DNA from 2 places in the Streptococcus sp. 20925_1_44 genome. Region 2 is predicted to be linked to the other one. Evidence: predicted binding sites of a transcription regulator. Region 2 holds the regulator's gene; the other holds the start of a gene.
The links. The regulator CtsR, encoded in region 2, represses protease genes until heat stress. The targets are predictions, from matches to a motif close to TTGGTCAAAAAAGGTCAAANA.

Region 1: clpP (ATP-dependent Clp protease proteolytic subunit ClpP) is a predicted target of CtsR. The motif match lies at 1,331-1,351, and genes of this name have one in related genera.

The regions. Positions count from the first base shown of each region.
Region 1 covers NZ_JAPVZQ010000001.1:36,865-40,284, forward strand. Annotated here, with positions in the region: gene O3643_RS00155 (TetR/AcrR family transcriptional regulator) at 1-39, shown strand, start outside; gene O3643_RS00160 (cytidine/deoxycytidylate deaminase family protein) at 58-525, shown strand; gene upp (uracil phosphoribosyltransferase) at 615-1,244, shown strand; gene clpP (ATP-dependent Clp protease proteolytic subunit ClpP) at 1,405-1,995, shown strand; gene O3643_RS00175 (YlbG family protein) at 2,071-2,340, shown strand; gene O3643_RS00180 (ABC transporter substrate-binding protein) at 2,428-3,420, shown strand, end outside.
Region 2 covers NZ_JAPVZQ010000007.1:31,650-35,069, forward strand. Annotated here, with positions in the region: gene O3643_RS08080 (ATP-dependent Clp protease ATP-binding subunit) at 1-1,889, opposite strand, end outside; gene O3643_RS08085 (CtsR family transcriptional regulator) at 1,896-2,354, opposite strand; gene O3643_RS08090 (hypothetical protein) at 2,570-2,869, opposite strand; gene O3643_RS08095 (hypothetical protein) at 2,923-3,135, opposite strand; gene O3643_RS08100 (ABC transporter ATP-binding protein) at 3,239-3,420, opposite strand, start outside.

The DNA.
Region 1 (3,420 bases), on a different contig from region 2:
AAAATCGCAGATCTACGCCTGCCATTTTTCAAAAAATAAAACATGAGGAGAAATGCTATGACAGAAAAAAGACTAGCTTGGGATGAGTATTTTGCTGCTCAAGCTCTATTGATTGCCAATCGCTCAACCTGTAAACGTGCCAAGGTAGGAGCTGTTTTAGTCAAGGATAACAAGGTTATTTCAACAGGCTATAATGGTTCTGTATCAGGAACAGAGCATTGTATAGATCATGACTGTCTGGTGATTGAAGGCCACTGTGTCCGCACTCTTCATGCAGAAGTGAATGCTATCTTACAAGGGTCAGAGCGTGGAGTTCCTAAAGGCTTTACAGCTTACGTTACTCATTTTCCATGCCTCAACTGTACAAAACAATTGCTTCAGGTAGGATGTGAGCGTGTGGTTTATATTAATCAATACCGTATGGATGACTATGCCCAACACCTTTATCAAGAAAAGGGAACAGAATTAACTCACCTACCACTTGAAACAGTGCAGGCAGCTCTCCAAGAGGCTCACCTAATCTAGAAATTATAAAAAAATAAATGGTTTAGAAAGCTTTTTAAACCATTTTTTGATATAATAAGAAGAATAAATTGAAAGAAGGAATTCTGAAAATGGGAAAACTTGAAGTTATTAATCATCCACTGATTCAACACAAATTATCAATCTTGCGTCGCACTGACACTTCTACAAAAGCTTTTCGTGAACTAGTAGACGAGATTGCAATGTTGATGGGATATGAAGTGCTTCGTGATCTTCCACTTGAAGATGTAGAAATCGAAACACCGATCACAAAAACAGTTCAAAAACAGTTGGCTGGTAAAAAATTGGCGATTGTCCCAATCTTGCGTGCAGGTATTGGTATGGTTGATGGACTATTGAGTTTGGTTCCAGCAGCAAAAGTTGGTCACATTGGTATGTACCGTGACGAAGAAACCCTTCAACCAGTAGAATACTTGGTAAAATTACCTGAAGATATTGACCAACGTCAAATTTTTGTAGTTGATCCTATGCTTGCAACAGGTGGATCAGCGATTTTGGCTGTTGACTCCCTCAAAAAACGTGGAGCTTCAAACATCAAGTTTGTCTGCCTTGTATCAGCTCCAGAAGGTGTGAAGGCACTTCAAGCAGCACACCCTGATGTAGAAATCTTTACAGCAGCTTTGGATGAACGCTTGAACGAACATGGTTACATCGTTCCAGGTCTTGGAGATGCTGGAGACCGCTTGTTCGGAACAAAATAAGATTCTAAAGTGATATTGAGACTAAAGCCTAGTCTTAGTTTTGAAAGGAGGTTAAATTTTTGTATCTGTTAGTAGGATAGAGCAAAAATTTGACCTTTTTTGACCAAGGATATATAATAATCCTATTAACAAAGAAATTAGATATCAAAAGGAGAAATGAATGATTCCTGTAGTTATTGAACAAACAAGTCGTGGAGAACGCTCGTATGACATTTACTCACGTCTTCTTAAAGACCGCATTATCATGTTGACTGGACCAGTCGAAGACAATATGGCAAACTCAGTTATCGCCCAATTGCTTTTCTTGGATGCTCAAGATAGTACAAAAGATATTTACCTTTATGTAAATACACCAGGTGGATCTGTATCAGCTGGTTTGGCGATTGTTGATACCATGAACTTTATTAAGGCAGATGTCCAAACTATCGTTATGGGGATGGCAGCCTCAATGGGTACAATTATTGCTTCAAGTGGAGCAAAGGGCAAACGTTTCATGCTTCCAAATGCAGAATACATGATTCACCAACCAATGGGTGGTACAGGTGGTGGGACTCAGCAGACTGATATGGCCATCGCTGCTGAACACTTGCTTAAAACTCGTAAGACTTTGGAGCAAATCCTAGCAGATAATTCTGGCAAATCTGTTGAGCAAATTCATAAAGATGCTGAACGTGATTACTGGATGAGCGCTCAAGAAACTCTTGACTACGGTTTTATTGACGAAATTATGGCCAATAATTCGTTGAATTAAACTACTAAAGCAAGCTCGACTGAGCTTGTTTTTTTTGATATAATAGAAGGAAGATTGTAAGAAGGAAGTTGAATTATGTTTCAAAAAGAGAATCGGTCTGGTCTGATTATCTATTTATACTATAATCGCGATGCTAAAAAACTCGCAAATTATGGTGATATTTGTTACCACTCAAAAAAACATCGTTACCTACAACTTTATGTTCCAACAGAGGAAGTAGAAGAGCTGGTAAATCGTTTAGGAAAAGAGAAATTTATCAAGAAAGTGAGAGTTTGTCATATTCAAGAATTGGAAACTCCTTTCGTTGGGAACCTATATAAAACTAGCGAAAACGTTATCATTTAAAAAGTGAGAGAAACTTGTTGACAATTTTCTGATAATTCGGTATATTCTTAACATGTAATTTAAATTGAACATTAAAAGGAGATAAACATGAAGAAAAAATTTGCATTGTCACTTGTAGCTCTTGCAAGTACAGCTCTTTTAGCAGCTTGTGGGGAAGTGAAGTCAGGAGCTTCAAACACAACTGGTAACCCAATTGATGAAAAAGTTGTAAAAATTGGTTTCAACTTCGAAGAAACTGGTGCTGTAGCATCTTACGGTACTTCTGAGCAAAAGGGTGCTCAACTTGCAGTTGATGAAATCAACGCAGCAGGTGGTATCGATGGAAAACAAATCGAAGTAGTCGACAAAGATAACAAATCTGAAACTGCTGAAGCTGCTTCTGTTTCAACAAACCTTGTGACTCAATCTAAGGTAGCAGCTATCGTAGGACCTGCGACTTCAGGTGCGACTGCAGCAGCAGTAGCAAATGCTACACAAGCTGGAGTTCCATTGATTTCTCCAAGTGCTACTCAAGATGGTTTGACAAAAGGTCAAGATTTCCTCTTCATCGGAACATTCCAAGATAGTTTCCAAGGAAAAATCATCTCAAACTACGTTTCAAACAAATTGAACGCTAAGAAAGTGGTCTTGTATACAGATAACTCAAGTGACTACGCTAAAGGTATTGCAAAATCTTTCCGTGATTCATTCAAAGGTGAAATCGTAGCAGACGAAACATTTGTATCAGGAGATACAGACTTCCAAGCAGCTTTGACAAAAATCAAAGATAAAGACTTTGATGCAATCGTATTGCCAGGTTACTACACAGAAGCTGGTAAGATTGTAAACCAAGCTCGTGGTATGGGAATTGATAAGCCAATCATCGGTGGTGACGGATTTAACGGTGCAGAATTTGTTCAACAAGCAACTGCTGAACGCGCATCAAATATCTACTTCATCTCAGGATTCTCAACTACTGTTGATGTTTCAGATAAAGCAAAAGCCTTCCTTGAAGCTTATCGTGCAAAATATAACGAAGATCCTTCAACATTTGCAGCTCTTGCTTATGACTCAGTTTACCTTGTAGCTAATGCTGCAAAA
Region 2 (3,420 bases):
ATATCTGGGTGTGCCTTCTCTACTTCATCAAAGAGTAGAACAGAGTATGGCTTATTACGGACTTTTTCAGTCAACTCTCCGCCTTCTTCGTAGCCAACATAACCTGGAGGAGCTCCATTGAGACGACTAGCTGCGAATTTCTCCATATATTCACTCATGTCAAAACGAATGAGGGCTGACTCGTCATCAAAGAGAACTTCTGCCAAGGCTTTGGCCAATTCTGTCTTACCAACACCTGTTGGTCCTAGGAACATAAAGGATCCAATTGGACGTTTGTTATTGCGAATACCCGATTGATTTCGACGAATGGCACGACTGATGCTTGATACCGCTTGTTCCTGTCCGATAACACGTTTATGCAGTTCAGTTTCAAGATTGAGATACTTCTTGGCATCCGTTTGTGTCAATTTTTGAACTGGAATACCAGACAAGCGACTCAAGGTTGTCAAAATATCAGACTCTTTTACTAGATCTTTATAGACTGGAACTTCCTGTTCTTTTGAAATGAGCTGAGCTGCTTGTTTCCATTTGCCATCCATCAAGGCCTTGTCTGCAGGTGTTAAGCCTGACTCATCTTTTTTAGCGTGCTTTGATTTATTTTGGACAGTTGCTGCCGCTTCATCCAAAAGATCAATCGCTGAGTCTGGCAAGTGACGACTAGTCAAATAGCGATGTGCCATTTTGACAGCTGTTTCGACTGCATCATCTGTAATTTGAACATGGTGGTGTTTCTCATAAGTTGCTTTCAAGCCACGCAAGATAGCCATACTATCAGCCACACTTGGTTCCTCAATCATCACTTTTGCAAAGCGGCGAGAAAGGGCTGCGTCTTTTTCGATATGTTTTTGGTATTCTTCCTGAGTGGTTGCCCCAACAGTTCTCAGAGTTCCACGCGCTAGGGCAGGTTTCAGGATATTGGCCGCATCCAAGGTCGAATCAATACCACTTCCTGATCCCATAATGGTATGAAGCTCATCGATAAAGAGGATAACCTTACCGTCTTCCTCGATATCTTTGATGATATTGTTCATACGTTCTTCAAAGTCTCCACGGAAACGAGTTCCCGCAACCACATTCATCAAATCAAGTTCTAAGACACGCATCTTAGCCATTTCATCAGGCACATTTCCGTTGGCAATTCGCTGTGCAAGGCCAAGTGCTAGAGCTGTTTTACCAACACCTGCATCTCCAACTAGAACTGGATTGTTTTTTGTTTTTCGACTCAAGATTTGAATCATACGAGAGATTTCTTGGTCACGTCCGATGACTGGTTCCAACTTGCCAGAACGCGCTTGCTCTGTAAGATCATGAGTGTAATCTTCCAAACCACCACTTGGAGTTTGAGGCATACCCATCATATTGGCCATAGAATTTTGCTTATCTGCTACTGATCTGTGGCGCTGACGCAGAGCCTTCAAATCTTCCTTTGTCCAACCAGCACGCGCTTCAAGACTACGACGAAGCCCAGCAATCTTGACTTGATCTTTCTGGTCTTCATAAGAAAATCCTGCTTTTTCTAAAATGCGAGTAGCTAGGGCATTGCCATCATGCAAAATAGCGTAGAGAAGATGCTCTGTTCCCAATGCTTTGGCATGTACAACCGAAGCAACATGTTCCGCCTCCAACATCAAGACGTTCAAACGATAGGAAAATGGGAGCTCCTTATAATCTTCCTTATGGTTAAAGTTTACTTCTGTTAATTCTACAGCTACTTCCTCTAAACGATCAATCTCATACGGGAATTCATTTAAAGTTGCTCCAGCAACACTGTAGCTATGATTGGCCATGGCAATCAGCAAATGCCAAGACTCTAGGTAATCTGCATCAAAGCGACTCGCTACCAAAAAGGCGCTATCGATGCATTCTCTCAATGCTTTTGAATATTTCATGTCGTTTTATTTTCCTTTTCTATCTACTTCATGCAACAACTGACGAAGCATATTGGCACGAATATAATTAGCTTCCTCACCTAGAATTCGGTCTGTCCCCATAGCTAATAATAGATTCATCTCTTGGCGGGTCATGAGTTCTTGTTCGACTAAGAGTCTTAAGACATCTTCAAAGATGACTTGGTTCACCTCATCACCCACTGAATACAACAAATCGCGGAGCATATCATGATGGTTAGAGAATTCAATTCGACCAATACGAATATAGCCTCCACCACCACGTTTACTCTCAACTAGATATCCTCTACTCTCTGTAAAACGAGTCTTAATCACATAGTTGATCTGGCTAGGTACGACTTGAAAGGTATCCGCTAGCTGACTTCGTTGCAATTCGACGATACCAGATTGTTCTAAAATCGCCTTGATATAAGCTTCAATATGGTCCGATGTATTTTTAAATTTCATAGCTTGCTACCTCCTTCTTAAACTTTGACTATCTTTGACTATACTATCATTTAAGACTCTATAAGTCAAATTTTTAAGGCTATACTGAGTTTCTTTAAAAATAATTAGGCATTAAATCGCCTTAGTTTTTCTTGAAAGTTCCTAAAAAAGTCTACAAAAAGAGCCCTAAAAGGGCCTTGAAAGCAAAATAAAAATCCCTAATCTAAACAAATATTTTACAACTTTCTATCCGAGAAAAAATCTCTCCAAAACGGATTTTCGCTATCAAAAGTTTTAACCTCTTCTTCAGTCATATTGTGAGGATAGTCAAGAAAAAGGTTATAAATTTTTTTCTTATCAAAGCTGAACAGAAACTCTCCTATAACACCTATCTTATCAATCCACCAAACTTTTGAATCTTCACTATCTTTGTAAAAATCACTGTACCCTTCAAGATTAGACTTCGAAAAAATGGGTTCATCTATTTCATCGAATGGGTCTTGTTTGCTGTAGTCATTTAGTTCATTATTTAACATTATTTAGGGCCTTTCCATCATCTATTGAAATAAAATGTGACCATATTTTGATTTTATGATACTTGTGGAAAAATTTCATCCCATATATCAACTAAACTTTTCCCGTCAAAAACTTTAGCTTCCATAGCTTGATCAATTGTATCAAACTGCTGGCCTTCATAATCATATCCAACTACACAAATGCTGGATAAGAAACAAGCACCTCGGCCATTAACATTGAATTCAATATCTGTGTCTAAATACTTTTTAATTTCTTCTTTTTTCATCACATCACCATACGTCAATTATATCACTTTTTATCTATCAGGATTTCCATTTATAGACAAAAGAGAGCTGGCAAAGTATAAACTTCACCAACTCTCTTCATTTCTAATTATTTAATCCCAATTCCGCTAAAATCTGGCGTTTGTAGGCAATTTTTTGAACTTCCTTGTCTTCGCCTTCAGACCAATCAAGTTTGACTTCAGAAACAATCTGGCCCGGCCTATTTTTTAGGATGTAGATTCGATCACTGAGATTGAGGGCCTCCTCTATACTATGCGTGATAATTA